Regions from separate parts of the Acidovorax lacteus genome, predicted to be linked through region 1. Evidence: predicted binding sites of a transcription regulator. Region 1 holds the regulator's gene; the other holds the start of a gene.
The links. Region 1 encodes FNR, which switches genes on or off when oxygen is low (the NO sensors DNR and NnrR bind a similar motif). Its sites were predicted from a motif close to TTGATNNNNATCAA; they were not measured.

Region 1 (15,876 bases):
ACGGCACGCGCGGGCAGGAGGCCCGCCAGGGCGCGCAGCAGGGTGGACTTGCCTGCGCCGTTGGGGCCGACCACGCTGGTCCAGCGGCCGGCGGGCAGGGCCAGGTCCAGGCAGGGGATCACCTCGCGCAGGCCCAGGCGCACCCGCAAGCCGCGGGCGGCGAGCATGGGGGTGGCAGCGTTCATGCGCCCTCTCCGGCCCGCGTGCGGCGGTGCATCAGCCACAGCAGGTAGCTGCCGCCGAGTGCGGCGGTGAGCACGCCCACGGGCAGTTCCTGAGGGGCCACCAGCACGCGCGCCAGAATGTCGGCGCCCAGCAGCAATACTCCCCCCACCAGGGCCGACAGCAGCACATGCACCGGATGCGTGGCCCGCACCAGCGAGCGGACCACATGCGGCGCGGCCAGGCCCACAAACGCGATCAGCCCGGTCTGCGCAACGGCCGTGCCCGTGGCCAGGGCCAGCACGGCAATCAGCCCGGCGCGCATGCGGGCCAGCGGCAGGCCCAGGCTCAGGGCCGTGGCCTCGCCCAGGGCCAGCCCGTCGAGCGCGCGGGCCAGCGCCCAGCCAACCAGCGCGCACAGCCCCAGCGCCAGCGCCATCACACCGCAAGCCGCCCATCCCACAAAGGCGCTGGTGCCCAGCGTGAAGGCCTGCATGGCCTGTAGGATCTCGGGCGAGGACAGCTCCACCAAGTCGCGCACCGCGCCCAGCACCACCCCCACGATGACACCCGCCAGCAGCAGGCGAAGGGTGTGCTGTACGCCACGCGCCAGCACCAGTGTGAGCAGCACGGCTGCCCCAGCGCCGATGAAGGCCACGCCGCTGAGCCCCAGCCGCGCAAGCCACGGTGCGGTGGCCGGCGACACGCCGAGCCAGGCCATGGCCAGCGCCCCACCCAGCGCCGCGCCCGAGGCACTGCCGAGCAAGAACGGATCGGCCAGCGGATTGCGGAACAGCCCTTGCGCAATCGCGCCGCCCAGCCCTAGCAGCGCGCCCGCGAGCCAGGCCCCCAGCGTGCGCGGCAGGCGGATGTCCCAAACGATCTGGCGCGCCACCGGGTCATCACCCAAGCGGGCGAGGCTCTCCCAGCCGGTGCTGCCCACGGCCGCGCCGGCCAGCAGCAGGGCCAGCGTGGCCAGCAGCGCCCACAGCGCGCACCAGGCCGCGCGGCGGCGCGTGGCCGAGCCGGGGGTGGCGGCAACCGGCACCTGCGATGTCATGGGGCCTTGTCCGCAATGCAGCGGGCCATGATGCGCGCGGCCTCGGCCATGCGCGGACCAGGGCGCACCAGCACGTCGGATTCCTGCGGTCCGAAGGCGCAGATGCGCTGCTCGCGCACCGCGCGCATCGTCTGCCAGCCCGGGTACATGAGCATGGACTGCATGCTGCGGTTGCCCACGAGGATCAGATCCGGGTCGGCGCGCACCACGAATTCGGGGTTGAGCCGCGGAAACGGCCCCAGCGCTGCGGGTACCACGTTGCGCACGCCCAGGCGCTGCAGCGTCTCTCCGATGAACGAGCCCTCGCCTGCCGCATACGGGCCGCGGCTGACTTCGAAGTACACCCGCGCCTTGCGCGCGCGCTCTGGCAGCGACTGGGCAGCGGCCTGCACCGACGCGTCGATCACGCGCCACAAGCGGTCGGCCCCCTGCGCCCGGGGCACGCCCAGCAGGTCGCTGAGGGTGCCGAGCACCGTGCGCACGTCGGCATGGGTCTTGGGCTCCAGGGTGACCACGGTGATGCCCAGCGCTTCGAGCCGGTCGGACGCGCGCGAGGACACGGCCAGCAGCACCACGTCGGGCCGCAGCGCGACGATGGCCTCGATCTGCGGATCGAGCCCACCGCCTACCACGGGCAACTGGCGCACCGCTTCGGGCCAGTTGGAATAGCGGTCCACGCCCACCAGGCGGTGGCACTGGCCGAGTTCGCACACGCTTTCGGTCAGCGAGGGCAGCAGGCTCACGATGCGCTGCGGCGGCTGGGCCAGGCGTACGACGCGGCCGCGGGCATCGCGCACTTCCACCGGCTGGGCAGCGGCTGCCATGGGCGCTGCCAGCGCGCAGACCGCCAGCCACAGCGCCAGCCACGGTGCCATCGATTCGACCACGCGACGGGCCAGTGCTGTGCGGACGTGCTGGCTCATGCCGCTCCCTTCACCACCAGCGGGCAGCCGGCCACCATGAGCGTTACGCGATCCACCGCCGCCGCGACCCGCTGGTTGAGCTGGCCCAGCGCATCGACGAAGGCGCGCACCTCGCGCCCGAGCGGAATCACGCCCAGGCCGATCTCGTTGCCCACCAGCACCACCGGCCCCGGGCTGTGCTCAATTGCTATCAAAAACTGAGCGGCTTGTGCTTGCCAATGCTCAATATCAGGCCGATTTGGCTCTAAATTCGACGCGGGGGCCTCGGGGGGCATCAGCCATTGCGTGAGCCACAGCGTCAGGCAGTCCACCACCACCAGTGTGTCGGGCGCGGACACGCGGGCCAGCGCGCCCGCCAGGTCGCGTGGCTCTTCCAGCGTCTGCAGGCCGGGCACGCGTGCTGCGCGGTCGGCCTGATGGCGCGCGATGCGCTCGCGCATTTCAGCGTCCCAGGCCTGGGCCGTGGCCAGCAGCACGGCGCGGTGCTGCGGGCCAGCGGCCAGCCAGCGCTGGGCCAGGGCCTCGGCATGGCGCGACTTGCCGCTTTTCTGGCCGCCCAGCAGCAGTTCGCTGCGGGCGATGCCGGGCACGCGCAGGGGGATGGCGCTCATGCGGCCTCCGGCAGAAACAGCGCGGCTGCCGCCGCTGGGTCGGACGCAAACCACGCATGGAAGTAGCTCGCACGCAGGCTGCCGTGGCGGTACAGCGCCTCGCCCGGTGCGGCCCCGGGCGCCGCGTGGGCGCGCTGGGCATGGCCTGCGGGCGGCAGCGGCGTGGCCAGGGTGGAATGGTGAAACGTATGCCCGCGAAGCACGCCCGCGCCCACCGCCAGCGCCTGCGGGCCCAGCCCAGCCAGGCGCGGCTGCAACGTAGCGTGGCCGGGCAGCAGACCCCACAGCGGCGTGGCCTGGCCCTGCACATCGGTGACCGATTCGCACAGCGCCACCATGCCCCCGCATTCGGCCCACATGGGGCGGCCGGCGGCCAGGTGGGCGGCCAGCGCGTCGCGTAGGTCGGTGCGGGCGTGCAGCGCTGTGGCGTGCAACTCGGGGTAGCCGCCAGGCAGCCACACGGCGTCACAAGGCGGCAGCGCATCGCCTGCCAACGGGGCAAAGCAGCGCACGGTGGCGCCCAGCGCGCGCAGCGTGTCCAGGTTGGCCTCGTACACAAAACAGAAGGCGGCATCGCGGGCCACGGCCACGGTGAGCCCTTGCAGCAGCGGCGGCAGCGCGAGTACGGCGGGCGGCGGCGCAAACGGCACGGCAAAGCGCTGCAGGCCCGCGCGGTCGAGCTGGCCGAGCGGCGTGCGCTCCAGCGCATCGGCCAGGGCGTCGAGCCGTTCCAGCGCATCGGGCAGCTCGTGGGCGGCCACCAGACCCAGATGGCGTTCGGGCCACAAACCAGCGGGTCCGCGCGTGCCAGCGGCGGCGCGGTCGGATGCAGGTGACGGGGACGGCAATCGCTCGAGCGCACCCCACCAGCCGGCGTCCGCGCCCACCGCCCCGCGCACCATGTCGGCATGCCGCTCACCGGCCACCCGATTGGCCAGCACACCCGCCCAGGGCAAGCCCGGGCGGTAATGCTGCAGGCCGTGGGCCACCGCCCCAAAGGTTTCGGCCATGGCCGCGGCATCCACCACGGCCAGCACGGGCAGCCCGAAGCGCTGGGACAGATCGGCCGCACTGGGTTGGCCATCGAACAGGCCCATCACGCCTTCGACCAGCACCACGTCGGCCTGCTGGGCGGCCGCATGCAGGCGGCGTGCACAGTCGTCGGCACCGTTGATCCACAGATCAAGCGCGTGGACCGGCTGGCCGCTGGCCAGCGCATGCCAGAACGGGTCGAGATAGTCAGGCCCGCACTTGAACACCTGCACGCGCAGGCCGCGCCGCGCCCAGAGCCGCGCCAGGCCTGCGACCACGGTGGTCTTGCCCTGCCCCGAGGCTGGGGCGGCCACCAGCAGCGCCGGGCACAGGGCAGTTCCTGGCACCAGCGCAGCGGCCTGGGGCGCCGCCGCAGGCCGCACCGGCAAGGCGTGAACAGTGGCCGTCACTGCGGCGCCCACTTGAGACCCACATAGAACGTGCGGCCCGCCGTGGCGTAAGTGCGTGCGAGTTGGTAGGCCTTGTCGCCCACATTGTCGACGCGCGCCTGCAGCGTCACGTCCTGCGCGATACGGGTGCCCGCCGTGAGGTGGACCACGCCGTAACCGCCCAGCACCTGCGTGTTGGCGCTGTTGTCAAAACGGCGGCCCGAGGCCTGCCATTCGGCACCCCAGGTCCAGCCCGCCCAGCGGGTGTCGGCGCCCAGCACCAACCGCTCCTGGGCGCGGCGTGCCAGTTGCTTGCCCGTGGCGAGATCGCGCGGGTTTTGCCAGTCGAGCGAGCCGTGCACGCGCACCGCGCCGAAGCGGTGCGATCCCGCCAGGGTGATGCCTTCATATTGCGCGCGGGCTGTGTTGGCATAGCAGCCGAAGGTGGACGCACAGGTGCCTGCGCCCACGAAGCTGATCAGGTCGCTGACGCGGTTGCGGTAGGCCGTGACCGAGAAGGTCGAGTCGCCCTGGGCATAGCGCAGGCCCAGCTCCAGATTGCGCGCCTGCTCGGGACGCAGACTGGCAACACCGTACTCGCTGAACCGCTGGTACAGCGTAGGCGCACGGAAGGCCGTGCCCGCCGCCGCTGTTGCACGCCACTGCGGCGTGATGCGATAGCCATAGGCCACGCTGCCCGTGTTCTGGCCGCCGAACTCGCTGTCGGCATCGTGCCGCCATTGCAACTGCAGCGTGTGCGGGCCGCTGTGTAGGCCGTAGCCGAGGGCCAGTGCGTCCTGCGAGCGGCTGCGGTCGATGGGGCGGTTGGTCAGATGGTCCTCACGGCGCTCCAGGGCCACCGTCCACTGGTGCGGGCCGCGGCGCCACTCGTTGTGCAACAGGTAACTGCGTACGGTGGTTTCCGTCAGGTAGGGCGAAGGTGTGGTCTCGTAGCGGTCACGCCCTTCTGTGACCGACAGCCGCGTCTTGAAGCCCGTGTCCCATTGGGCCAGCCAGTGCAGGCCCAGCGCGTGCAGACGGTGCAGACTGCGATCGTCGCGGGCAGGGCTCGCGTCGTAGCCACTGTTCATGTCGTTGGTCAGCAGCGTGCCTTCGAGGCGGTGTGCTGCACTGAGTTGCACCCCGCCGCGCAGGTGAGCGGCCGTGCTGCGGTAGCCGTCTTTGTCGGGGTTCTGGCCTGCAATGGGACGCGCGTTGAAGCCCTGGCTGGTCTCTCGCGCCACGCCCAGGGCGTAGTCCCAGGTGCCCTGCGTTCCTGTGAAGCCAGCCTCGGCCTTGGCCGTGCGGTGGCTGCCTGCGCCCAGCTGCACAAAGGGGGCAAAGCCGCCTTCGCCCCGGCGCGTGAACACCTGCACCACCCCACCCAGGGCATCAGAGCCGTAGATGGCTGCGGCAGGCCCCCGCAGCACTTCGATGCGTTCGATCATGGCCAGCGGAATGCTTTGCCACGAAGCGCCACCGGTGGACTGCGAATCCACGCGTACGCCATCGATGTAAACGGCTGTGAAACGGGTCTCCGCGCCCCGGATGAACAGGCTGGTGTTGGAGCCCGGACCACCATTGCGCGCCATCTCCACGCCTGGCAAACGGCTGAGCACATCGGCCAGTCCTGTGGCACCGCTTCGCTCGATGGTCTCGCGGTCCACGATGGACACATCGGCCACCAGATCCGACAGCGGCTGCGCCGTGCGGGTGGCCGTGACCACCACATCGGCCATCGACGGGGCGCGCAAGTTCTGGGCCACCAAAGTGGAAGCAGCCTGATCGGCCAGCACCGGCACAGACGCAGCCAGCCATGCGGCAGCCAGCGCCACCGAACGCGGGCGCAGCACAGCGGCGGCGCACGCACGAGGAGTACGAACGTTCATGAAAAAACCCGACAGAAGGCAACCCGTTGCCGGCCTCCCCGCCAGCGATGGGTGAAACGATTGCCGCGCTCGTGCGCGCAGGCAATCACCTTGTTGGCCGGTATCCGGGCTGGCGAAGCACCCTTCAGCGCCTTCCCAGACGCTTGTTCAAGGCATCCAGTGGCGTGTGACTGAAGAGGGAGCGAAAACGCTCGTTCGCTGACCGTTGCGGGGGCAGCGCAGGCTGGGTGCGTGCCGCGGTGGCACGACCTCCCTGCTTCCCGTTGAACTGCGGCATGCGAACCACACCGCGAGCACCAACAGCGGGCATTCTAAGCCGCTTTGTGCAGTGCAACCCTAGAATAGAAGCCTGTATGGCCACCCCTCCGAGCATCGACCAGATCGCCGAGCGCGTTGAGCGCCTGCTGTTGCGCCATGCCGAACTGCAGCGCACCAACGCACTGCTCACGGAACAGGTCACCGCCCTCACCCAAGAACGCGACTCGCTCAAATCACGCCTGAGCGCCGCGCGCGCACGGATCGATGCGCTGCTGGAGCGCCTGCCGGCTGCGGCCACCCCCACACCACCGCAGGAGCGCCATGAAGCAGATTGAGGTCCAGATCCTGCAGCAGAGCTACTTGCTCGCCTGCCCTGAAGGACACGAGTCCCGACTGCTGGAGGCCGTGGAAAAGGTGGACACCGCCATGACGCGCATCCGCGATGCGGGCAAGGTGCGCGCGCGCGAGCGCATTGCCGTGCTGGCGGCACTGAACCTGGCCTTTGAAGTCGCCGACCATGAAGCAGCCCGCTTGGCTGCTGCCGCGCAGGCGGCATCCGCCCCAGACGCTGCCATTGCCATAGAGACACAGGCTGCGCCCGGCGCAGAAGACAGCGAACGCCTGCAACAGCTTGTGCAGCGCCTCGACGAAGCGCTGGGCCACGACGGCCGCCTGCTGTAGCCTGCTTTAATGTCCGCGGCGCTACGCGCCGCCCTGACACGTCCGACGCTCCCCACAGGCTTTGCCCGCAGCCTACAATGACGAGGTCTGCGACGTTGCCGGGCTTTATATTTCCTTGAACCAATGCTCTCTGAGCACGGGCTTGGTACATCGCCTGGTGAGCGTGATCGTCTCGCGTCAGATGAACCCAACGCCTGGCTGCCCTCGCCCACCTGAACCCCCGGTTCAGGATGCCGGTCCGGTGGCGTTCGCAGACACCTTTTCTCGCCCGTCGTCCTGGCCCACTGCGCCCGGGCGGCGGCCTCATCCCGCCCCTCTGCCCGGACAACCCACATGCTTGATCCCCTGTTGATGCTTGAACTGGGGGCGCTTGGCCTGTGCACGGGCTTTCTGGCGGGCCTTCTGGGCATTGGGGGGGGCATGCTGCTCGTGCCGTTCCTGACCTTCATCCTGGGGGCTCGGGACGTGGCCCCGGACTTGGCCGTCAAGATGGCAATTGCCACCTCCATGGCGACCATCGTGTTCACCTCGGTCTCCAGCGTGCGCGCGCACCACGCCAAGGGCGCCGTGCGCTGGGACATCGTGCAGCGGCTCGCGCCCGGCATTGTGCTGGGGGGGCTGCTGGCCAGCCTAGGCGTCTTTGCCCTGCTCAAGGGGGCCTATCTGGCCTTGTTCTTTGGCCTGTTCGTGAGCTTCTCGGCCACGCAGATGTTTTTGGACAAGAAGCCGTCTCCAGCCCGTCAGATGCCAGGCACCGCCGGGCAGTGGGTCGCAGGCGGCGGCATCGGGTTTCTGTCGGGTCTGGTGGGCGCGGGCGGAGGCTTCGTGAGTGTGCCGTTCATGACCTGGTGCAACGTGAGCATCCACAACGCGGTGGCCACCAGTGCAGCGCTTGGTTTTCCGATTGCGCTGGCCAACGTGGCAGGCTACGTCGGCTCCGGACTTGGCATGCACGGACGCCCGGAAGGCTCTCTGGGCTATGTGTGGCTTCCGGGACTCGCACTGATCGCCGTCTGCAGCGTGCTGACGGCTCCCCTGGGCGCGCGTGTCGCCCATCGGCTGCCGGTACGCAAGCTCAAGCGGGTGTTTGCCAGCCTGCTGTTTGCACTGGCCGCCTATATGTTCTGGAAGGGCGTGATCGCGCTGGGCAACTGATGGCGGCACAGCCGCCGCCTCCGCTACGAGGAACTGCTGGGCGCCGGCCCCGCTGGTACGCGCCGGACCGGAGCGGGAGGCGGCACAAGCGGTACCGCAGCCGACAACTGCAGCAACTGCGCAAACATGTCTGCGGGCACCGCAGGCGAGCACAAAAAACCCTGGTAGTGGTCGCAGCGCAACTCCTGCAGCACCTGACGCTGAATGGGGTTCTCTACCCCCTCGGCAACCACCTCGATGTGCAAAGCCTGGCCGATGCTGATGATGGCGCGGATGATGGCCTGATCGCCTTCGTCGTCCGGCAATCCACGCACAAAAGACTGATCGATCTTGAGCTTTTGGATCGGCAGCTTTTTCAGGTAGGCGAGGCTGGAGTAGCCCGTGCCGAAGTCGTCGATCGCCAGACCAATGCCCAAGGCCGACAACTCGTGGAGGCGTGCCGCCATTTCTTGCGCCTCCTGCAGCAGGATGCTTTCGGTCAGCTCGAGCTCGAGCATGGCTGGGGGCAGGTGGTACACCGCCAGTAGTCGGGTAAGCCGATCCACGAAGTCGGGTTGGCGAAACTCAAGGGCCGACACGTTGACCGACACGACCACCGGTGTGCCGGCCTGCATCCAGGCCGCTGCACGCTGTATGGAGCGCTCCATGACCCACGCCCCTAGCGTGACGATGTAGCCCGACTCTTCTGCCAACGGAATGAAGGTGCCCGGCGACACAGCCCCCAGCTCTGGATCGTTCCAGCGGGCGAGCGCTTCAGCGCCAGTGATGCGTCCGGAGGACATGTCCACCTGCGGCTGAAAGTGCACGTCCATGCCGCCGCTGCCAATCGCCTGCCGCATGGCGTGTTCCAGCTTCATGCGAGACAGCAGGTTCGCGTTCATTTGCGGCTGGTAGAAGCCGTAGCTGCCGCGCCCCAGTTCCTTGACACGGTACATGGCGGTGTCGGCCTGCTTGATCAGGTCGTCCAGCGTTTTGCCGTCCTGCGGATAGAGCGCGATACCGATGCTGCACTGGATGGAGAACCCCATCTCATCCAGCATGAAAGGGCGCAGCATATCGTCCAGGATGCGCCGCGAGACATTCTCGGCAATCACAGCGCCCGCACCGTGCAGGTACACCACGAACTCGTCGCCGCCCAGGCGGCACAGCATATCGGTCTGCCGCAGACACCCTTGGATGCGCTCTGCAACCAATTGCAATACGCGGTCCCCGAACGGATGACCAAGCGAGTCGTTGATGATCTTGAAGCGATCGAGATCCAGAAACAGGATCGCAAAGCCCGTGTCCGACTGGCGCGCGCCTTGTACCGCGGTGTCCACACGCTGCGACAACAGCAGGCGGTTGGGAAGCCCTGTCAGCACGTCGCTGTACGCGAGCTCTTCAATACGCTTTTGGGCGGCGTGCTGCTGGGTCAGGTCGCGCATGAAGCCAATGCTCTGGACCAGCCGCCCCTCGTCGTCCCGCAGGGCCACCCATGACAGCTGGACCGCGCAGTAGGCTTCGTTGTCGCGGGGCAGCCACAGCTCGCCCTCCCAGTAACCATCCGCATCCCAGGAAGTCAATACCTGCTGCATGAAAGCCGCATCGGACCCGCAGCCGAACAGTGCAGCGGCCATGCAACCGAGGAACGTCGGAGCCGACGGCCCTACCAGTTTCTCGCATCCGGGGTTCATGCGGATCAGATGGTGCTGGCTGTCGGCAATGAAAATGGCATCCAGGCTCGATTCGAACACCCGGGCAGCCAGACGCAGACTGGCCTGAACCTCGGTCTGTCGCGTGATGTCGCGGAACGAGTACACACGTCCCGCAGGACTGCCGTGGATAAACTGCGGCACCGATCGGCGCTCCATGATCGTGCCATTGCGCAAGGACAGCAGGTCGGTGCTTTCCTTGAGGGGCTCACAACCGATCTCGTCCAGCCGCTGGCGGTAGAACACCGGGTCCTGGACCTGAGACGCCATGTGCTTGTGAATGGCCTCGTCGTCCCGCTGCAGCAGCAGATCGGCCGGTATGGCCCATAGCTGTGCCAGCCGCTGGTTGAACGCGCGGACCTGGCCACTCAAGCCACAAACGAGCATGCCATCGGCCGCAGAATCCAGCGTGGCCCGCAACTCTGAAAGCAGGGTCTCCAGCTCACGCTCCGTCTCGACTTGGCGACTGCGGTCCAGTGCCGTCAGCAAGAACGCGGGGCGTCCGTCCGGGAGCACCGCGGGGGCAACCCGTCGCTCAACTGCCACCAGTGTCCCGTCTGAGCGCAACAGGTGGCTCAGAGAATGAATGCCGTCCGCAACGACCGAGGTGGGCTCACTCCAGAACACAAAGTCCTCGGGGGTGGCTGCCAAGTCAATCACAGGGCGGCCCGCCATGTCTTGCGCAGGCATGCGCACCAGCTGCCCAGCAACGTGGTTGGCGTGCACGATCCGGAGGGTCTGCGCGTCGATCAGCCAGACCGCCTCCTGCAAGGCATCCAGCCAGGCGAAGCGCACATCTTCCGTCACGGGGCCGCCTCGGAGGACGCCGGGCTCACGGCCCGCTCGAAGAAATAGCAGATGCGCTTGCGGGGCGACAGATAGTCCAAGGCCTCACGCGGTAACTGCGCAGGCTTGAGACTGCGGCGAATCCCCAGCTCCGGAACTGTCTCCAGATCCAGAATCAGCGCCTCTTCCTTGGGAATCTGCGAATCGTGCACCACGACCCGAGGCCTCAGAGGCCGAGAGGAGTTGACCGACACCACGATGGCATAGCGGTCATTGACCAACTGGACCACCGATCCCGGGGGATAGACCCCCATCATGCGAATGAACGCTCCCAGCACCACCGGATCAAACTTGGACTTGTGCTGCGCAAACAGCACCGACAGCACCTCGTGGGGCGTCAAGGCGTCAGCACCGGGCAACGGGTTGCACATCCGGTCATATCGGTTGACCAGCGACAAGATCTGACTGGACCGAGGCAGTTGCGGGGCTGCGAGGCGCTGCGGAAAACCGCTGCCATCGGCCATCTCGTGGTGGTGGGCGATGGCGGTCAGCACCGCGGGCGGCAACCCCATCCGCGACGCAAATGCCACGGACTCGGCCACATGGGTCTGGTAGCGCAGGCGGTCGTTGGGCGTCAAGCTTGGCAGAGACTCGCGAAAGCCATCGGGCAGCTTGAGCTTGCCCAGATCGTGCAACAGAGCCGCCACGCCCAGCGACTGCAGCTCCTCCCCCTGCAAGCCCAGTGCTTTGGCGAGCAGCATGCTCAGCACCATCACATTCACCGGGTGCAGCGCACTGCGCTCTCCCGCGCCTTCCGAAAGCAGTCGGATCACCGATTCGCCGTTGCTCAGCATGTCGGCTGCACACCGGGCGACCAAGGCTTCCGTCTGGCGCTTGGCATCGGCTGGGTCGTCATAGACCAGCGAACCCAACTCGATGTACTTGCGGGTCGCCTCGCCGAAGCGCTGATTGCAACTGGCCAGGGCTCGATGCTGCTCCTCAAGCTCCCGCTTGCGGCGCCGCATTTCCGCGTCGGCAGCATTTTCTGCCACCACTGCCGTCTCAGGCGGGACCTCGGTGACCGCAGGAGCCACGACGGCGGGGGGCAACTCATCCACCCCAGGATCGCTCTTTTTGGGAAAGTAACGCACCTGCTGCAGACCCAGTTCGCGCAGCGTGGCGATCTGGTCGGCCGAAGACACCCGGAAACTGCTCACAGGAAAAGGATGGTGCAGCCAGCCTACGTCCAGCTGGATGTACATGCCAATGCGCAGTTGGCCAATGTCGATGAGGATGGAAGTGTTCACGTCAGTTGCGCACGAAGCCCCGGGGTGACCAGTGGTCACAAATGGTCTGTAACCATTATCACCAGTTCGAATGGCTTGTCTCGTGAACAATGCCCGTGTGCGCCCTCCCCGTGGCGCCTGCGCCTCAACGGCACCAAAGCGAGGGCTTATGGACCAGGTCGTACCAGAGGGCCCACACCGCCACAGCGCAGAGCATTCCCCCGGCGAGGCGTGTGCCCCACTCGGCACGCCAGGCATTGAAGACCCTGCGCAGTCGGCCCCAGGCCCAGGGAGCGGAGACCAGCCAGAGCCCCGTCCCCAGCCCGAAAGCCACCATCACCCCTGCACCGGCCAGCGCCCCGCCACTCAGCGCGGCCACCAGCAGCGCCGAATACAACAGACCGCAAGGCATCAAGGCCCAGGCCACCCCTGAACCGACAGCGCCGCCGGACGATCCGACCCAGGGGCCAAGGCGCCGCCACACCGCCCGCCCCCCTGCCTCCACCCACTGGGGCTGCCGGGCCTGCAGCACCAGCAGCAGGCCCCAGGCCAGCATGGCCACATGCGCCAGCGACCACAGGGGTCGGAGCGCCGCCGTGGCCTGACTGAACCAGGCGAGGCTGTCCATGGCCAGCGCCGCCCCTGCGCCCAGCAGGCCGTAGCCGAGCAAACGGCCGAGGTGGAAACCGACGAGACGCGACCAGCGCGGGGACGGTGGGGCGAGCGACGCCCACTGAACCGTCTGCAGACCACTGGCCGCTTGCGGTGGTGTCGCCTGCACGACGGTGCTGCACGGTGCCGAACACATGACCAGGCAGTGGGCTCCCCCCAGCACGCCCATGACCCACGCGCTCATGATCAGCGCGGTACTCATAAGCAAGCCTCCAGCCACAACGGAGACCACTCCCGCTGACCGAAGAAAGGCTGTGCAGGCGACATGCTGCGGGTCCGATGCCGTCAGATGATGCGAGAGAACCGCGCGCGGTTGCGGTCCGCCTGCAAATACCGATCGAACACCATCGCCACGCCGCGCACAAAGAACCACCCCATGGCGGTCACCTCGATGCCATCGTCCCGGACCGTGACCAAGCCCTGCCCGGCCATGTCTTCCATCTGGCCCATTTCAGCACCAAAGTACTGGCGGAAATCGATCAACCAGGCCTGCTCCAGTGGCTCGAAGAGCACCTCGCCCTGGCACATCAGCGACATGATCACCGCGCGGCGCAGCATGTCGTCGCGGGTGAGCGCCAAACCGCGCACGATGGGCAGCCGGCCCTGGTCGAGAAAGTCGTAGTACTCCTCCAGGCTCTTGGCGTTCTGGCTGTAGGTGGCCCCCACGCGACCGATGGCCGAGACCCCAAGACCGATCAGGTCGCAATCGGGCTGTGTGCTGTAGCCCTGGAAGTTGCGGTGCAGGCGCCCCTGTCGCTTGGCCACCGCCAGGGCATCGGTTGGCAGGGCAAAGTGGTCCATGCCCACGTACACATACCCGGCGTCCATGAAAGCATCCAGCGAACGCGACAGCATGGAGATCTTGGCCCCGGCGGTGGGCAACTCGGCTGCGACGATGCGGCGCTGAGGCTTGAAGCGCTCTGGCAAGTGCGCGTAGGCATACAGCGCAATGCGGTCGGGCCGCAAGTGGGCCACCTGCGCCAGCGTACGGTCGAACGACTCAGGGGTCTGTCGCGGCAGCCCGTAGATGAGGTCCACATTGATCGACTCGAAGCCCAACGCGCGTGCCGAGGCCACCAGCTCAAACACCTGCTCTGCGGGCTGGATGCGGTGCACAGCCTTCTGCACCTCAGCGTCGAAATCCTGCACCCCAAAGCTCAGCCGGTTGAAGCCCAGCTCCGCCAGCACCGCAAGCCGTTCGGCTGTCACGGTGCGGGGATCGACCTCGATCGAATACTCACCGCCCGGGGCCAGCACAAAGCTGCGCTGCAGCATGGCCATGAGCTCGCGCAAGCCATCGTCAGACAAGAAGGTGGGCGTGCCGCCGCCCAAGTGCAGCTGACTGACCGTCTGCCCCGGGCCGCACCGCGCGGTGTGAAGGTCGATCTCTCGGCTCAGATACCGCAGGTAGGTGTCTGCGCGGTCATGGTGCTTGGTGATGATCTTGTTGCAGGCGCAGTAGTAGCACAGCGACTCGCAAAACGGGATGTGCACATACAGCGACAACGGCATCGCCTTGGTGGTGGTGCCCAGACGGCGCTGGTCCAGCGCCAGTACGTAGTCGTCCTGACCGAAGGCTTCAACGAAACGATCGGCCGTAGGATAAGAGGTATAGCGAGGCCCTGGCACATCGAAACGGCGCAGCAGTTCGGGCGTTACAGCGGTCATGTGGAAATATCCTTGCGTGCTTTTGCACTGTGCCTTAGCCTTCGAGGCATGTCCTTGACATGAATCAAGCGATCTGCCGGTAGCTGCGGCGAGAATTTGCCTTACATCAGCTGCAGGCTCGCTCCTCGGAGAATGTCTGTGACGGCCTGCCGATCGAAGGTACAGGCGTTGCCATCTTTTTTTCAGAGTCCATGAATCCGCTCACCATCAAAGTCGCCTGTTCCAACTGCAACCTGCGTGAGTTGTGCATGCCGGTGGGGCTGAACGAGCAGCAATTGCAGCGCATTGATGACATCGTGGCGATCCGGCGCAAGGTCAAACGCGGCGGCACCCTGTTTCGCAACGGTGAGGCCTTTACCTCGCTGTACGCGATTCGCACGGGTTTCTTCAAGACCTGCGTGGCCACGGAGGACGGACGCGACCAGGTGACAGGCTTTCAGATGGCTGGCGAGATCATCGGTCTGGACGGCATCGTGAACGACCACCACACCTGCGACGCGGTGGCATTGGAAGACGCCGAAGTCTGCGTGATGCCGTTCGATCGGATCGAGGACCTGTCGCGCGAAGTGACGGCACTGCAGCACCACGTGCACAAGATCATGAGCCGCGAGATCGTGCGCGAGCACGGCGTGATGCTGCTGCTGGGCAGCATGCGGGCTGAAGAGCGGCTGGCGGCGTTTCTGCTTAACCTGGTGCAGCGCCTGCACGCGCGCGGGTTTTCGCAGTCTGAACTGGTGCTGCGCATGACGCGCGAAGAGATTGGCAGCTACCTCGGGCTCAAGCTCGAAACCGTGAGCCGTACGTTCTCGAAGTTCGTCGAGGAAGGCATCGTCGAAGTCAAGCAGCGGCATGTGCGCATCCTCGATACCGATGCGCTCAAGCGCATCGTGAACAGCCAGCAGACCTGCCACTGAAGGCGGCTCTCCCGCTGCCAGCGCTGGCCTGTGGCACGGCCCGCCGTGCCGGCAGATCCACCCCGGCACCCCTGTGAACCAGGCGGCTTGCGGTCGGCCGATGCGCCTGTGCAGCAGCCCCACCGGTGCATCACCGAACGCAACCGGCAAAAACGCGCACCGCACCCACGCCCACGGCCCTTGCGTAGGCTGCTTGCGCTGTCTGGTGCGATTTCGGCCCCTCGTGCTTATTTGACAAGCACGAGCAGCTCCTGAATTGATAGCAAACCAAAAACCTGGCACCGCCCGGCCCGCAGCGCGCGGTGCATCCACCGCAACGCAGCGGCTGCGTGGAGCACGGTGCCACGCCGTTGCGGGCACCCGCGCGCGACCGTTGCGGCTCAGGAACAGGATGCGCCCTTGCGGCAGTCGTCCGGCCGCTGGTCCTGCGGCACCGGACACCGGTTGACTTCAAACGGAGAGAGCGACAGCAGCGTGGTCAGCGCGCTGGAGGCCATGGCGATGGCCCAGAACACAAAAAAGGCCACGGTGTAGACGCCCTCGCGTGACAGGGGCACCGGCTGCCCAAACCAGTGAAGATCTTGCGGATCGACCATCGCGAAGACCAGTATTTCCAGCACGCCCGCCATGAGAAAGGCTGGCCATGCAATCCACATCCAGCGCTGAGTCCACATCGTCTGTCTCCTTGCGGCCATTCGG
Region 2 (15,876 bases), on a different contig from region 1:
CGCGGCCACCGCGGCCTGCACGTCGGGCTGCGGGCCGCCCTGGTCGAGTGCGGTCTGCAGGCGCAGCGTGGCGGCGGCCAGCGGTGTGCGCAACTCGTGCGCGGCGTTGGCGGCCAGCGCCCGCTCCACGTCCAGGGCTTCGGCCAGGCGCGCGAGCAGGCGGTTGATGTCCTCGCCCACGGCGCGCAGCTCCAGCGGCAGGTCGGCCAGGTGCAGCGCGCTCAGGTCGCGCCCGCCGCGCTGGCCGATCTGCGCCTGCAACTGCCCAAGCACGCGCAGCTCGCGCTCGGCCACGCGGCGCAGCAGCCAGGCCAGCAGCGACAGCACCACCACGGCGGCCAGCAGCAGCGTGAACAGCGCCTGCTGCAGGGCTTCGCTGCGCTCGGCCAGGGGGTCGGCCAGCAGCAGGTACAGCGGCTCCTGCGGGTGCTGGGCCACGTACACCCGCCAGTCTTTCACGTTGTAGTAGCCCTGGCGCAGCGGCACGGCAAAGGGCTGCACCGGGGCGTGTTGCGATCGCAGCAGCACGCGGTCGGGCGTGCGCACCAGCTGATAGACCAGGGGCGTGCTGTCAAACAGGGGCTCCGCCGCCAGCAGCGGCTGGGGCGTCGTGGGCTCTCCCTGGGCGGCCACCTGGTACAGCGCCGCCTCCATCATGCGGTGGGCGCTTTCTTCGAGTTCGTGGTCGAAGTTGCGGTTGATCTGCCGGTTGAGGTAGAGCGACACGCCCACGATGCTGGCCAGCCAGACGGCGGCCAGCACCCACAGCAGCGAGCGCGTGAGCCGCTCGGCCAGCCGCGGGGCGGCCGGGCGGCCGACGAAGGCGGCAGTGTTCATGCTGCGCCGCCCCCGGCGAGCCGGTAGCCCTGGCCGCGCAGCGTGGCAATTGCGTCGCGGCCGAGCTTGCGGCGCAGCCGGCTCACAAACACTTCGAGCGTGTTGCTGTCGGCCTCTTCGTCAAAGCCGTACAGCGCGTCCAGCAGGGCCTCGCGCGTGTGCACATGCTCGGGGCGCGCGGCCATCACGCGCAGCAGCGCCCATTCTTTGGGCGTGAGCAGCACCGGCCGGCCGCTGAGCCGCACCAGTTCACGGCCCAGGTCGATTTCGAGGGCGCCCACCTGCACCAGCGGGTCGTGCGTGGCCGCACGGCGGCGGTTGACGGCGCGCAGCCGCGCCAGCAGTTCTTCGGGGTCGTAGGGTTTGACGAGGTAGTCGTCGGCCCCTGCGTCCAAGCCGCGGATGCGGTCGCTGACCTGGTCGCGCGCGGTGAGCACCAGCGTCACGGGCACCTGCGGCAGGGCGCGCAGCAGGGGCAGCAGCGACAGCCCGTCGCCGTCGCCCAGGTGCAGGTCGAGCAGTACGGCCTCATAGGCCGCGCCCACCAGGTGCGCGCGTGCGGCCGCCAGCGTGGGCACATGGTCCACGGTGTAGCTGCGTCCGCGCAGGTAGCTGCAGACGGCCTCGGCCAGGGGCAGATCGTCTTCGACCAGCAGGATGCGCACGCAAAGCCTTTGTTCAGGGGCCCGGGGGCCAAGATGAACGCAGTCTGACAAAAGGGTTCAGGCCTGCTTCAGGCCCGAATTTTATGGTCGGGGCCATGCTGACTTCTTCTGCTTCTTCTTCGCCCGCTGTGGCGGCATCGGCCCGGGTTGCGCCCACCTGGCGCGAACGAATGCTGGCCGCGTGGCGCGCCCCGCGCAGCCCGCAGGCGATTGTGTTCATCCTCGTGCTGTGGTTCACCGTCACGGCCAACTGGGCGCTGTGGATGCGCCTGGGCCATGTGGACGGGCACAACGGCTCGCCCTGGGTGCTGCGCGCGCAGTTTCTGCTGCTGGTGGTGCCGGCGCTGACCATGGTGCTGAGTCTGACGGCCTGGCCACGGGGCATGAAGCCTGTATGGGCCTTGCTGCTGGTGGTGGCTGCGGCCACCCAGCATTTCATGCTGGCCTATGGCACGGTGGTGGACCCGGGCATGGTGCGCAACGTGCTCCAGACGCACGCGAGCGAAAGCGCCGACCTGCTGCACCCCCTGCTGCTGCTGCACCTGGCGGTGGTGGTGGTGGTGCCGCTGGTGTGGCTGTGGCAGGTGCCGGTGCAGCGTGCCGGTGCCCTGCGCAGCCTGTGGCGCACCACGGCCATGGCCGTGGCCGCTGCGCTGGTGCTGGTGGGCTCGGTCTTCGCCATGTACCGCGACCTGGCACCCGTGGTGCGCAACAACATGGCGCTGCGCTTCATGCTCAACCCGGCCAGCCCGGTGCTCTCGACGCTGGACGTGGTGGTCAAGCCGCTGTTCAAGCGGCCCAAGCCGTTTGTGAGCATTGCCGCGGGCGCGACGCTGGGCCCGGGCCTGACGGCCGCCCAGGGCGCTGAGCGCGTGCCCCTGCTGGTGCTGGTGGTGGGCGAGACGGCGCGTTCGGACCATTTCGGCCTGAACGGCTACGAGCGCGACACCACGCCCGAACTCGCTCGCCGCGGCGTGCTGAGCTGGACCAACGTGCGCTCGTGCGGCACTAGCACGCTCGAATCGGTGCCCTGCATGTTCTCGCACCTGGGGCGCAGCGGCTACCTCAAGCGCGTGGCCCAGTACGACAACCTGCTCGACGTGTTGCAGACCGCAGGCCTGGCCGTGTTGTGGCTGGACAACCAGGCCGGATGCAAGGGCGTGTGCGAGCGTGTGCCCAGCGCATCGACCGATGACGCCCAGAAGACCCCCGCAGGCCAGGCCCTGTGCACCGACGGCGAATGCCTGGACCTGCTGATGCTCGAAGGCCTGGACGAGCGCATCGCCCGCCTGCCCGAAGACGCGCGTGCGCGCGGCGTGGTGCTGGTGCTGCACCAGATGGGCAGCCACGGCCCGGCCTACCACCGCCGCTCGGCCCCCGAGCGCAAGGTGTTTGAGCCCGAATGCCGCACCCATGCGCTGGCCGACTGCCCGCGCGACCAGCTCATCAACGTGTACGACAACTCGATCCGGGAGACCGACCACTTCCTCGGCCGCACGCTCGACTGGATCGCCGCGCGCAAAGACCGCTACGACGGCGGCATGGTGTACGTGTCCGACCACGGCGAATCGCTGGGCGAGATGGGCCTGTACCTGCACGGCATGCCCTATGCCGTGGCCCCCGACGTGCAAAAGCACGTGCCCCTGGTGGCCGCCCTGGGCCCGCTGGGCGCGCGCCGCGGCATCGACACCGCCTGCCTGCAGGCCGGCCTGGGCCAGCCGCTCACGCACGACAACCTCTACCACTCGGTGCTGGGCTTGCTCGATGTGCGCAGCCCCACCTACCAGCAGGGGCTCGACATGTTCGCGAGCTGCCGCCCGGCCACACAGCGCGTGGCGCAGGCCTCCTGATCGTTTGCTATTGATTCGATAGCTGCTCGTGCTTGGATTTCAAGCACGAACGGCCTAAAACGCTTTGAATCGGCAGGGCGCTACAAAGGGTGCTCGGTGTAGAACCGGCCGCCGTGGTAGAGCAGCGGCGAGCGCGATGCGTCGTGCTGGCAACGCTCCACCTCGCCGATGAAGACCACGTGGTCGCCTTCTTCGTAGCGGCTGCGGTTGAAGCATTCAAAGCTGGCCACCGTGCCTGCGATCAGCGGCGCGCCCGCAATGCCGGGCGTGTGCTCCACACCCGCCCAGCGGTCCACGCCGCGCGTGGCAAAGCGCTCGGCCAGCGCCTTCTGATCGGCCGCCAGCACATTGATCGCGTAGTGCGAGCCGTCGGCCAGCACGGCCATCGACGACGCCGAGCGCGACAGGCTCCACACCACCAGCGGGGGCGAGAGCGACACCGAATTGAACGAACTCGCCGTGAGCCCGATGAGATCGCCCGTGGCGCTGCGCGCGCTCACGATGGTCACGCCGGTGGCGAACATGCCCAGCGCATCGCGGAACTCGCGGGCGCTGAAGCTCGGGGCGCGGGCCAGGGCAGGGCGGGCAGAAAGGAATGTCACGGGGGGCAGGCGGGCAAAAGAGAAGTGCCGGGCGCAGGCCCGACCGTGAACTATTATGGGCTGGCCCCCGCCACCGTGCAGGCGCGCGGCCCCAAGCCCGCGTCCTCAGCCATGCCATCCATTCCCCACTTCACCACCCTGGGCGCTGGCCCCACCGTCGTGCTGCTGCACGACGCCGACGGCGACCACCTGACCTTTGCGCCCCAGGTCGAGCGCCTGGCCCACGCGGGCTACCGCGCCGTGGCCTGGGACATGCCGGGCTACGGCCACAGCGCGCCCATCGAACCCTATGGCTTCAAGGGCCTGGCCGCGAGCTGCCTGGCGCTGCTCGATGCGCTGCGCTGCCCGCAGGCCACACTGGTTGGGCACGGTCTGGGGGCCATGGTGGCGCTGGAGCTGGCGGTGCGCGAGCCGCGCCGCGTGGGCCGGCTGGTGCTGTGCGCAGGCGGCCCGGCCCTCGATGCGCAGGCCGAAGCCGCCTGGGTGCAGCCCCGCCTGGAGGCGCTGGAGCGCAGCGCCTCGATGGCCGTGCTCGCGCAAACCCTGGTGCCGCGCTTCGTGGGCAGCGGCGTGCTGCCCGAAGGCGTGCGCCTGGCCGAGCATGCGCTGTCGCAGGTGTACGCCGGGGCGTACCGCCGCGCACTGCAGGCGCTGCCCACCTTCGACCGCGATGCGCGCACGCTGGCCCGCCTGCCCATGCCCACCTTGCTGGTGGGGGGCGGACGCGACCGTTGCACTCCGCCCGAAGCCCTGCAGGCGCTGGCCCAGGTGCTGCCCGATGCGCGCCACCTGAGCCTGCCCCACGTGGGCCACTGGCCGCAGCTTGAAGACCCGGACGCTTTCGACGACGCGCTGCTCGCGTTTCTGGACGAAACCCGCACGCTGCACTGAGCGCCTGCCGGCCGCAGTGCGCGGCCTGTGTCAGCCGCGCCGGTGCAGGCCCGGCGTGCGGTGGCGCACCAGCTCCACGCTCAGGATGCACAGCGCCAGCCAGGCCGCGCCGTTGCACAGGCCCACCAGCACGTCGCTGGCGTAATGCACCTGCAGCACCACCCGCGCGTACGCTGCAGACCAGGCCAGCCCCGCTGCCGCCAGCACCGCCGGCAGGTGCCAGGCGCGCGGTGCCAGGCGCACCACCAGATAGGCCAGCATGCCGTATGTGGCCAGCGTGCCCGAGGCGTGGCCGCTGGGAAAGCTGAAACCTGTTTCCACCAGCACGCCGTGCTCGTGCAGGGGGCGCACACGCTCGATGCCATGTTTGAGCGCCTTGTTCAGCAGCGCATTGCCCGCCACCGCTGCCACCCAACCCAGCGCCAGCACGCGCTGGCGACGCCACAGCAGAAAGCCCGTCACCCCCAGCGTGAGCGCCACCACGGTGGGCGGGTTGCCCAGCCAGGTGGGCACCAGCGCCCAGTGCAGCGTCGGGGTGGGCACCGTCTGTGCCAGCGCGGCGTGCAGGGCGGTGTCAAAGGCCACGATGCCGCGGCCCGCCGCCACCTGCGCCGCCACCTGGCTGAAGAGCCCGGCCGCCAACAGCCACAGCAGGGCCGCGGCCACCAGATGCGCCGTGGCCAGCGGCAGGCCACGGCCCTGCACAGGCTCGTGCGGCACGCGCCAGCGGCGGCCCCACCACAGGGCGGCTGCGCCCAGCGCGCAAGCGGGCAGCAGGCCCAGCAGCCAGGTGGCGCCTACATGCTGCGCCACGGAGGTGGCCAGCGCAGAAGCAGAGGTCATCAGGGGCAGAGAAGCGTCAACAGTCACGGCAGATCCAGCAGACAGGTTGCGCCACGGCCCGACACCCGGCCGCTGGCGCGCAAACCGGGCATTATGCGAAGCCGATGTTCCTGCTCAAGAAAGTTCTGACCGCGCTGCTGATGCCGCCCATGGTCTGCGTGCTGCTCGCCCTGCTGGGCCTGTGGATCGCACGCCGCCACCGGCGCACCGGCACGGCGCTCACCCTGGCCTCGCTGCTGTCGCTGCTGGTGCTCTCCACCCCCCTGGTGGCCGACGGGCTGCTCAAGGGCCTGCAGTCGGCCGGGCCGGCCACACCCCAGGCGCTGGCCCCGGCACAGGCCATCGTGGTGCTGGGCGGCGGGGCGTACACGCTCGCACCCGAGTACGGGCTGGATGCGCTCAGCCGCGGCGCACGCGAGCGCGTGCGCTACGCCGCGCACTTGCAGCGCATGACGGGCCTGCCGCTGCTGGCCACCGGCGGCGCGCCCGACGGCACGCGGCCCGAGGCCGTGATCATGAAAGAGGTGATCGAACGCGAGTTGCGCGGCCGCGTGCGCTGGGTGGAATCCGAGTCGCTGGACACGGCCTCGAACGCACGCCGCTCGGCCCCCTTGCTCAAGGCCGCAGGCGTGCGCCGCGTGGCCCTGGTCACGCACGGCTGGCACATGCGCCGCGCGGCCTGGTGGTTCGAGCGCGAAGGGCTGGAGGTAATTCCCGCCCCCATGGGCCTGCGCCCGCCGCGCCCCCAGGGCTGGACGGCCGTGCTGCCGCGCGCGGCCTCGCTGGCCGACAGCAGCCTGGCGCTGCACGAGTGGCTGGGCATTCTTGCGCAGCGGCTGGGGGCGCTGCGCGAGCGGCTGCGTTAGGGCCTGCGCGCGGGCCAAAATGGCGTGAACAGGTCCGAGGGAAGGTCTGTATAACGCCCTGCGGTCTGCGCGGGCACGGCCTCGGGCGGTCCGCTGCGTTGCTTTTCTTGCCCATCGCGCGGCTATGGGCTGCAAAAAGCGCCTTGTGGTTCATCCCGAGCCGCACCCGCGCATCCTCGCGAGGGTGATGCAGCGCTTCCCTAGCCCGCCGACAAAAAGCGCGCCGCTGCCTGCACGGCCTCGGCATCCTGCGCCACGGCCCCGGGCGCACCGCCCTTGCCCCAAAGCGCGCCGCCCCAGGGCATGCCCATGAACTGCGCGCACAGCTGCACCGAGTCGATCATGGGTTGGGCCTTGGCGCGGTCACCGCTGGTGGTCACCAGGTACAGCGGCTTGGGGGCCATGCGGGCCTTGAAGTCGAGCCCCGGCACGCGCAAAAAGGCGCTCCAGTGGTCGAGGTAGGCTTTGAGCGGCGCCGGAATGCTGAACCAGTACACGGGCGCGACCAGCACCAGGTGCGTGGCGGCCAGCGTGGCGTCGAGCAGGGTTTTGAGGTCGCCTTCGGGCGGCGCGTAGGTGCCCGTGGTGTGGCGCTGGTCCACAAAGGCGGGCAGTTGCAGCCGGGGCAGCGACATCCAGGTCTGCTGCGCGTTGGCGGGCAGGGCGGCCGCGGCTTGGCGGGCCAGCCATTCGGTGTTGCCTTCGTGCCCGGGTTCGCGGGTCGAGGCGCAGAGGAACAGGTAGTGAGAAGTGTCCGGGGTGTGCATGTGGCGATCGTAGCGCCGCTGCCGAGGGAGCCTCTGCACGGTTCGCCGTGCCGTGTGCATTTGCGGACTCGGGCGGCCTGCGGCGTCGCAAATGCTCGCAATCGCGACGGCTATTGCTGCGCTTTGCGCCTTGCAGACCATCCCGATCCGCAGCGCACACTTGCCGCGTGATTCGTGCAGCGCTTCCCTAGGCGGTGCCAGTGGGCGTGGGCGGTGGCGGTAGCCCCAGCACGGCCAGGCACAGCCGCACCAGCGCGTCCTCGAGTTCGGCGCTGCCCAGCAGGGGCGAGGCTTCGAGCGACGCCGCACGCACCGCGCCCATCACGCCGCGCGTGAGCACGAAGAGCTGCGCCGCGTCGGGCACGGGCAGGCCCTGCTGGCGCGCCAGGCGCTGCAGATGCAGGGCCAGCCGCTCGCTCGCGCCGCGCACGGCCACCAGCAGGGCCGCGCGCTCGTCCTGCCGCCAGGCGAGGCGGGCGAGCGCTCGCTCCGACTCAGGCCCGCCTCCGAACGCCTGCAGGTAGTGGCGTACATAGCGGCGCACCTGTTGCTCGGTTGGCCAGTGCTCGTGCAGGGCCTGGGCGAGCAGCGCGTCCAACTCGCGCATCACCTGCGTGCAGTGGCGGTCGAGCAGGGCGGTGACGATGGCCTCCTTGCTCGGAAAGTACTGGTAGAGCGAGCCCACCGACACCCCGGCACGCTCGGCGATGCGGTTGGTGGTGAGTGCGGCCTCGCCTTCGGTGGCCACGATCTGGGCCACGGCCTCGAAGATCGCCTCCACCGTGACTTGCGCGCGCTCCTGCCGCGGTGCGCGGCGGCGCTGGGTGGCGGCGGAAGGTGGTGTGGACGCAGGGTCGACGGGCGGCGGCATGGTGGACAAAACCTGAGCGCAAAGCGAGTAGCCGATGCACGGGCGGCGGCCTATTCTGCGCCCGGTGGTCGTTTTGCACCACCCGTCTTCAGGAGCCTTGTGTGATGTCTGCCGCTGCCTTGCTGCCTGCCGCCTCGGGCGGTGCTGTGTTCGTTCCGCTCGGCCCGCTGGGCCTGGCCGCGCTGCTGGCCGCTGCGCTGGCCTGGGGCGCGGCGCGGCACCTGCGCCGGGGCGGGGCGCTGCGGCCCTGGCACCGCGCGAGCGCGATGGTCATGGGCGCTTTCGCGCTGGTGCATGTGCTGGCGCACCTGGCAGCACTGGCGGGGCCTGCCGCGCACCAGGCGGTGCTCGATGCGCTGCGGCAGGTGTACCGCCACCCCGTGGCCGAGGCGCTGCTGCTGGCGAGCGCGCTGTTCCAGGTGGGCAGCGGGGCCGTGCTGCTCTGGCGGGGGCGTGCGCAGCGGCGCGGGGCAGTGGCCTGGCTGCAGGCGCTGTCGGGTGGGTATCTGGCGCTGTTCCTGCTGGTGCACGTGAGCGCGGTGCTGCAGGCGCGCGTGCAGGGGCTGGACACCAACTGGTACTTTGCCGCCGCCGGGCTGCATGTGCCGTTGTGGAGCGGGTTCTTTGCGCCGTACTACGCGCTGGCCGTTGCGGCACTGGGCGTGCACATCGGTTGTGCGCTGTACTGGAATATGCCGCCCGCCCGCGCGCGGTGGGCGCTCGCGCTGTGCGGCGCGGCGGGGGTGTTGCTGGGCACCCTGCTGGTGCTGACGCTGGCCGGTGTGTGGCCCGCCCCGCCGCTGGAGGTGCCCCTGCCCTACCGCGCACCCTTCCTGAAGGGGTGATGCGCGGTGGACGGGCCGCGGCGTGGCCCGCTCGGTGTAAAGGGCCGTTCAGGCCGCGAGCGCGGCCACGGGGCGCGCCTTGCGCGGCATGCCCAGAAAGCCGAAGTCCATGGCCGGGGCCTGGCCGCTGATCAGTTCAGCCAGCGCCTTGCCGGAGCCCGCGCCATGCGTCCAGCCCAGCGTGCCGTGGCCGGCGTTGACCCAAAGCTTGCCCACGCGGGTGCGGCCAATGAACGGGATGTTGGTGGGCGTGGCCGGGCGCAGGCCTGTCCAGTACTGCGGGTTGCCGCCCTGCTCGGGCGTGCGGGTGTCGCACACGCCGGGCAGGATCTCTTCGATGCGGCGCGACAGCATGTGGCAGCGGGCGCGGGCCACGGGGCTGTCCAGCGACAGGTCGAAGCCGCCCAGCTCGATGGTGCCGGCCACGCGCAGCACGTTGCCCAGGCGGCTCATGGCAATCTTGCGGCCGTCGTCGATGGTCGAGACCTGCGGCGCAGCCTCGGGCTTGAGCAGCGGGAAGGTGGCGCTGTAGCCCTTGCCCGGGTAGATGGGCAGGTCCACCCCCACGGTGCGCAGCAGCGGTGCGGTGTACGAACCGCAGGCCACCACGAAAGCGTCGCCTTTGAGGATGAAGTCTTTTCGGCCTGTTGTGCTTGATTCTCTTGGAATCAGTGCTACAGAATCAATAGCATCGCCGATCTTGTTGAGGCGCAGCACGTCGTGGCCGTACAGGAACTGCGCCCCGCGTTGCGCGCACAGGCGTGCCAGCGCCTGGGTGAATACCCGCGCATCGCCGCTTTCGTCGGTGCTGGTGTAGGTGCCGCCGGTGATGCGGTCGCCATAGGCGCGGAAGGCGGGCTCGATCTGCAGCAGCTCTTCGCGGCTCACCAGGCGGCGCTGCACACCGTATTTGCGCATGACTTCCACCGCATGGCCTGCGTCGTCAAACGACTTCTGGTCGGTGTAGAAATGCGCGATGCCGCGCTCGAGCCGGTGGTATTCGATGCCGGTGCTGGCCACCAACTCCTTGAGCGCCGTGTGGCTGTACGCGCCCAGCGCCACGATCTGCTGCACGTTGCGCTCGAAGGCCGTGTCGTTGCACTGCGACAGGAACTGCAGGCCCCAGCGCCACTGCTGCCAGTCGAGCTGCGGGCGAAACAGCAGCGGGGCTTCGTGGTCGAACATCCACTTGAGCGCCTTGAGCGGGGCTTCGCGGTTGGCCCACGGCTCGCAGTAGCTGACCGAAATCTGGCCCGCGTTCGCAAAACTGGTCTCGAGCGCGGCATCGGGCTGGCGGTCCACGACGACGACGTCATGTCCCCGCTCCAGCAGATGCCAGGCCGTGCTGATGCCGATGATGCCGGCGCCCAAAACGATGGTTTTCATGGAGCCGAAGTCTCTCCGACATTGCATCGGCGCAAAAGCAAAATTAAACTTCTTCAAAAAACATCAGGTCAACTAATGCGATACCCCCGTGGTTGGGGGCTGCGCTGCTGGCCTGTTCTGGTGGAGACCTGTCCATGAGCACCTACGATCCTGCGGCCCTGGAATGCCTGGCGGCCATCGTGGAGGAAGGCGGTTTTGAACGCGCCGCCCAGCGCCTGAACGTGACCCAGTCGGCCGTGTCGCAGCGCCTGCGCGCGCTGGAGGCACAGGTGGGCTCGGTGCTCATCGTGCGCAGCCGCCCGCTGCGGCCCACATCGGCCGGGCAACTGCTGCTCAAGCACACCAAGCAGTTGCGCCTGCTGCGCGCCGACCTGGAGCGCGACCTGCAGGAGCTGGCCCCCAGCGCGCCCGGCGGCTCGCGCGAGGACGAGCGCATTTCGATCGCCATCAACGCCGACAGCATTGCCACCTGGGCCATGGGCGCGCTGCACGACCTGGTGCGCGAGCGCCTGCCGCTCGAAATCATCGTGGACGACCAGGACTTCACGCAGGAGTGGCTGCGTTCGGGCCAGGTGCTGGGCTGCGTGACCACGCTCAAGCAGGCACTGCGCGGCTGCCGCATGGTGCCGCTGGGGGCCATGCACTACGTGGCGGTGGCGTCGGCCGAGTTCGCGTCGCGCCAACTGCCGCAGGGACTGACCCCGCACAACTTCCGCGAGGTGTCGTTTCTGTCGTTCAACCGCAAGGACGACATGGCGGCAGAGTTCGTAGCCCGGGCCTTTGGACTCAAGCGGGTCGCGCTGCACCATCTGTTCGTGCCCAGCACCGAGGCACAGATGCGCGCCGTCGACGCCGGTTGGGCGGTGGGCGTGGTGCCGGAGTTGCTGGTGCGCGGCCGGCTTGCGGATGGCAGCTTTGTCGATCTGGCGCCGGGTTGCTCCCTGCCGATCCAGCTCTACTGGCACTGCTGGAATCTGGAGTCTGAACTGCTGGATGCCCTGACCGCTGCCCTGACCAGCACTGCGGCCGACACGCTGGTGCAGCCCTGAGTGGCCGTCTCCCCCGTGCCGGGGTGCGGATCAGGGTCTGCTACACAGGGTTGCGAAATGAACTGCGTAGTTGTAGAGCAACTGATCCATTTATTTTTTTACTGGAATGTATAGGATAGAGGGCATGTCTACGCCCACCCCCAAAGTTTCCTTCAAGGAGCAGATGCATCTGGCGCGCGAGGACGCGATCCTGCAGGCCGCTTGTCGTCTGCTGGGCGAGAAAGCCTTCGACGCCATGACCATGGACGATGTCGCCGCTGCGGTGGGCATTGCCAAGGCCAGCCTGTACAAGCACTTTTGCAGCAAGGAAGAGCTGTGCAGTGCGGCCATGGTGCAGATTCTCGGTCGCGTGCACGACTATGTGGCCACGTTGCCGGCCGAGCAGCCCCCGCTGGAAAAGCTGCGGGCGCTGGTGCGCTGGTCGCTTGAGCGCCTGATGGCCAACGAGATGCCGCTGCTGCCCAGCCGCAATTCCACCTTGCGCGCGGTGCTCATGGCCAACAAGGAGTATCTCAACGGCCTGCTCACGGTGAGCGACCAGATCGGCGAATGGATCACCGAAGCCCAGGCCCAAGGCCTGATCAATCCCACGCTGCCGCCGCTGGTGGTGCTGTACACCTTGTACGCACGCGCGTGCGATCCGGTGGTGAGCTTCCTCAAGGAAAGCGGTCAGTTCACGCCCGAGCAGATCGTGGAACTGGTGCTGCAGACCTGCTTTGACGGACTGCGCGCGCGTTGAGCGGCGGGCACGCTTTTTCTTCGAGACCAGACACCGCGGCCTGCGCGCCGCAGCCAAAAAAAAGCCCGGCATCGCCGGGCTTTTTTCCATGCATACCCTGCGGCGCAGGGTGCTGCCGTCAGGTCGGCAGGATCACGCGGTCGATCACGTGGATCACGCCGTTGCTCGTGAACACATCGGTCGCCGTGATCTGGCTCGTGCGGTTGCTGCGGTCGGTGATCTGCAGGTTGCTGTTGACGGTGAAGGTCTGACCCTGCACCGTGGCAATGGCGGTGCCCACGGGCACCTCGCCCTTGAGAACGCGCGCACCCACCACGTGGTAAGTGAGCACCTTGGTCAGCAGCGCCTTGTTGGCCAGCAGGGCGTCCTTGGTGGTGCCCAGCTCGGTCAGCAGTGCGGCAAAAGCCGTGTTGGTCGGAGCGAACACCGTGAACGGACCCGCGCTCTTGAGCGTGTCGACCAGCCCCGCAGCCACCACCGCCTCCACCAGGATGCTGAACTCCGGCAGGGCCTGGGCTGTGGCCACGATGTCGCGGTTGGCTGGCAGGATCACGCGGTCGATCAGGTGCACCACGCCATTGGTGGCTGCGATGTCCGTGGTGGTGATCGTGCTCACGCGGTTGCGGCCGTCGGTGATCTTCAGGCCCCCCGACGATTCCACCTTGAAGAAGCCGCCACCCAGGGGGGCGATGGCCTTGCCCAGCGGCACATCGGCGCGCGCCACCCGCGTGCCCAGCACGTGGTAGGTCAGCACGGCGGTCAGCAGCGGCTTGTCGGCCAGCAGCGCTTCCTTGGTGATGCCCAGTTCCGTGAGCAGCGCAGCGAACGCGGCGTTGGTCGGCGCGAACACCGTCACGGTGTTGCTGCTCAGCGTGTTGGCCAGACCGGCCGCCACAACGGCTTCGACCAGGATGCTCAACTCGGGCGTGGCCTGGGCCAACTCGACCACGTTGCGCTGCACTGCGGGCTCGTCGTCACCGCCGCCGCAGGCTTGCAGCAGGGGGATGGCCAAACCAGCGGCCGCGCCCATCAGCACACGGCGACGGGCCAGGGAAGGGGTGTTCAGGGTGTTCATGGGGTGCTCCTCCGTCACGGCGGGTGGATTACTTGGGCATCAGCACGGTGTCGATCACATGGATCACGCCGTTGCTGGCGGCCACATCGGTGGCCACGACCTTGGACTGGTCCACCTTCACGCCGCCGGTGGTGCTCACGGTGATCTCCTGGCCTTGCACGGTCTTGACCTTGCCGGCCTTGACGTCGGCAGCCATCACCTTGCCCGGCACCACGTGGTAGGTCAGCACCTTGGTCAGCGCGGCCTTGTCAGCGAGCAGCCCGTCGAGCGTGGCCTTGGGGATCTTGGCGAAAGCTTCGTCGCTGGGAGCGAACACGGTGAACGGGCCCGGGCCCTTGAGCGTGTCCACCAGACCGGCGGCCTGCACGGCGGCCACCAGGGTCTTGAAGTTGCCGGCCTTCACGGCCGTGTCCACGATGTCCTGCGCCAGAGCGCTCATTGCGGTGCCTGCTGTCAGGGCCAGTGCGATCAGGGTCTTTTTCATGGTCAGCTTCCTTTGCATCGGTTTGCAAGTCCACGCCAGGATGGGCGTGGGGCGGAATATATAACCAATTGGTCGCTGTGTAAACCAATCAGTTATCTCGTGACCAGTTGGTTTCAAATGGATGCAAAAAAGCCCCGCGGGCGAACCGGCGGGGCTTGCGGAGTGACCGCGGTAGGTACGTCAGCGCACGAGCAGCACAGGCACTTTGCTGTGGGCCAGCACTTGCGTGGACACCGAGCCCATCACCAGCGTGGCCAGCGCGCCGTGGCCGTGCGAGCCCATCACCAGCAGGTCAAACTTGCCGCCTTCAGCGACCTTGCCGATGGTCTCGGCCACCGGACCGACCTTGACCACACGCTTGGCGTCCACGCCATGACGGGCCAGGAACTTGCACACAGGTGCGACGATTTTCTCGGACTCGTCGGCGTAGTATTTCTCGACCATGTCTTTGCCCAAGGCCGAGCGCGCACGCGTGGGCAAGGGCGATTGCACCGTCAGCACGGTGTAGTCGTGCTTCGTGCCCAGCAGTTCTTCGTGGGTGGCCAGATAGGCCAGCATCTTCTTGGTGTAGGCACTGCCGTCCACGGCGAGCAGGATGTTCATGCGTGTTCTCCAGGTTGTGATGGTTCAGGCTAAACGGCGCAGCGGTTTGTTGTCTTGACCTGGGTCATGTTTTCGGCGGCGCCCGGGGCGCCCGACCCCGGCGCGATCATACGGTGACGCATGCATGCGGGTCGAAGGTATCCTGCTCGCCCTTGCGTGCATAGCCCAACGGATTGGCGACCACGGTGCAGCGCCATGGCTGGCCGGCTGCATTGTGGCCCTGCACGGTGTAGCGCGATGGCGCATGTAGGTGGCCATGCAGCCACACATCGGCATGTTCCAGCAGGCCATCCAGCGCGTTGCAGAAGCCCGCCGTACCGGGCACCAGGCCGTAGCGCGGATCGGCGCTGCGGAGGCTGGGGGCAAAGTGGGTCACCACCACGCGCGGGCCGGATCGCGGATGCGACAGCGCATCGCGCAGCCACGCCTGGCAGCGCAGGGCTTCTTCGCGCACGGCTTCGGCCAGAAACGGCATGCCGTCGCGCGTGGCGCCCGTTTTGGCCAGGTAGAAGTCGGCCGCGCGGAAGGCCTTGTGCCGGGCCTTGGCCCGCTGGGTGTCGTCGGACAGGCCCTGGTGCTCAGCCAGCGCATCGAAGTCGCTCCACAGCGTGGTGCCCACGAACTCTGTGCCGCCCAGGCGCAGGGTGTCGCAGTCGAGCAGCGCAATGCCCAGTTGGTCGCAACTGCGGCGCAGGCGCAGGCGTGCAGCATCGAAGTCTTGGGCGTCGTATTCGTGGTTGCCAGGCACCAGCACCACGGGCACCGGCCATGCGCCGTACTGAGGCAGCGGCGAAAACGCCTCCAGGCCAAAGTGTTCCGACACCAGCAGCGACCCCGACTGGTACGAGCCGATGTCACCGGCCAGCACCAGCACATCGGCGCCAGGGGCGGGTGTGGCGCGGAACTGTGGATGGGCTTCGAGGTGCAGATCGGACAGCAGCTGGATCTTCATGCGCGCAGTCTAGGGGGCGTCGGCCAGGGGCTCGGCAAAGGCCTGTCGCGCGCTGCGCACCAGGGCCTGGCGCAACCAGGCCAGCGCGGTGTCCTGCCCGCCCCGGCGCGGCCACAGCGCGTCCACGTGCACGGCCGGTACGTCCATGGGCAGCGGGCGCTCCACCAGCGCCTCGGCAATGCCTGTGACCGGCACGAAGTGCCGCGGCAGCACGGTGAGCAGGTCCGACTCCAGCACCACGCGCCCCGTGGTGAAGAACTGGTTGACCGTGAGCACCACCCGGCGCTCGCGCCCGAGCGATGCCAGCGCCTCGTCGATGAAGCCGTACGGTCGGCCAGAAAAGCTCACCAGCATGTGGCGCGCCGCGCAGTACGCGTCGAGCGTGAGCGTTTGCGCAGCCAGCGGGTGGCCCTGGCGCATGACGCACACGTATTGCCCGTCGTAGAGGCGGCGGCTTTCAAAACCCACCGCATCGCCCGCCTGGGCGCGCGCCGTCAGGTCGGCCAGCACGGCCGGGAAGTGGCCCACCGCCATGTCGGCCGTGCCCTCGG

Region 2: ABD866_RS11920 (universal stress protein) is a predicted target of FNR. The motif match lies at 14,428-14,441, and genes of this name have one in related genera.

The regions. Positions count from the first base shown of each region.
Region 1 covers NZ_BAABEX010000030.1:55,741-71,616, forward strand. The annotation lists gene ABD866_RS15155 (ABC transporter ATP-binding protein) at 1-185, opposite strand, end outside; gene ABD866_RS15160 (FecCD family ABC transporter permease) at 182-1,222, opposite strand; gene ABD866_RS15165 (ABC transporter substrate-binding protein) at 1,219-2,046, opposite strand; gene ABD866_RS15170 (bifunctional adenosylcobinamide kinase/adenosylcobinamide-phosphate guanylyltransferase) at 2,142-2,756, opposite strand; gene ABD866_RS15175 (cobyrinic acid a,c-diamide synthase CobB) at 2,753-4,135, opposite strand; gene ABD866_RS15180 (TonB-dependent receptor domain-containing protein) at 4,195-6,066, opposite strand; cobalamin riboswitch at 6,145-6,382, opposite strand; gene ABD866_RS15185 (DUF904 domain-containing protein) at 6,420-6,659, shown strand; gene ABD866_RS15190 (cell division protein ZapA) at 6,646-7,005, shown strand; gene ABD866_RS15195 (sulfite exporter TauE/SafE family protein) at 7,339-8,160, shown strand; gene ABD866_RS15200 (sensor domain-containing protein) at 8,184-10,658, opposite strand; gene ABD866_RS15205 (cyclic di-GMP phosphodiesterase) at 10,655-11,944, opposite strand; gene ABD866_RS15210 (sulfite exporter TauE/SafE family protein) at 12,069-12,797, opposite strand; gene hemN (oxygen-independent coproporphyrinogen III oxidase) at 12,881-14,263, opposite strand; gene fnr (fumarate/nitrate reduction transcriptional regulator Fnr) at 14,455-15,177, shown strand; gene ABD866_RS15225 (hypothetical protein) at 15,558-15,851, opposite strand.
Region 2 covers NZ_BAABEX010000026.1:39,848-55,723, forward strand. The annotation lists gene ABD866_RS11845 (sensor histidine kinase) at 1-837, opposite strand, end outside; gene ABD866_RS11850 (winged helix-turn-helix domain-containing protein) at 834-1,502, opposite strand; gene ABD866_RS11855 (phosphoethanolamine transferase) at 1,598-3,352, shown strand; gene ABD866_RS11860 (flavin reductase family protein) at 3,433-3,876, opposite strand; gene ABD866_RS11865 (alpha/beta fold hydrolase) at 4,066-4,845, shown strand; gene ABD866_RS11870 (phosphatase PAP2 family protein) at 4,876-5,688, opposite strand; gene ABD866_RS11875 (YdcF family protein) at 5,793-6,554, shown strand; gene ABD866_RS11880 (flavodoxin family protein) at 6,755-7,321, opposite strand; gene ABD866_RS11885 (TetR/AcrR family transcriptional regulator) at 7,509-8,192, opposite strand; gene ABD866_RS11890 (hypothetical protein) at 8,297-9,037, shown strand; gene ABD866_RS11895 (D-amino acid dehydrogenase) at 9,086-10,423, opposite strand; gene ABD866_RS11900 (LysR family transcriptional regulator ArgP) at 10,558-11,472, shown strand; gene ABD866_RS11905 (TetR/AcrR family transcriptional regulator) at 11,597-12,211, shown strand; gene ABD866_RS11910 (fasciclin domain-containing protein) at 12,330-13,286, opposite strand; gene ABD866_RS11915 (fasciclin domain-containing protein) at 13,315-13,770, opposite strand; gene ABD866_RS11920 (universal stress protein) at 13,951-14,373, opposite strand; gene ABD866_RS11925 (metallophosphoesterase) at 14,480-15,325, opposite strand; gene ABD866_RS11930 (LysR family transcriptional regulator) at 15,335-15,876, opposite strand, start outside.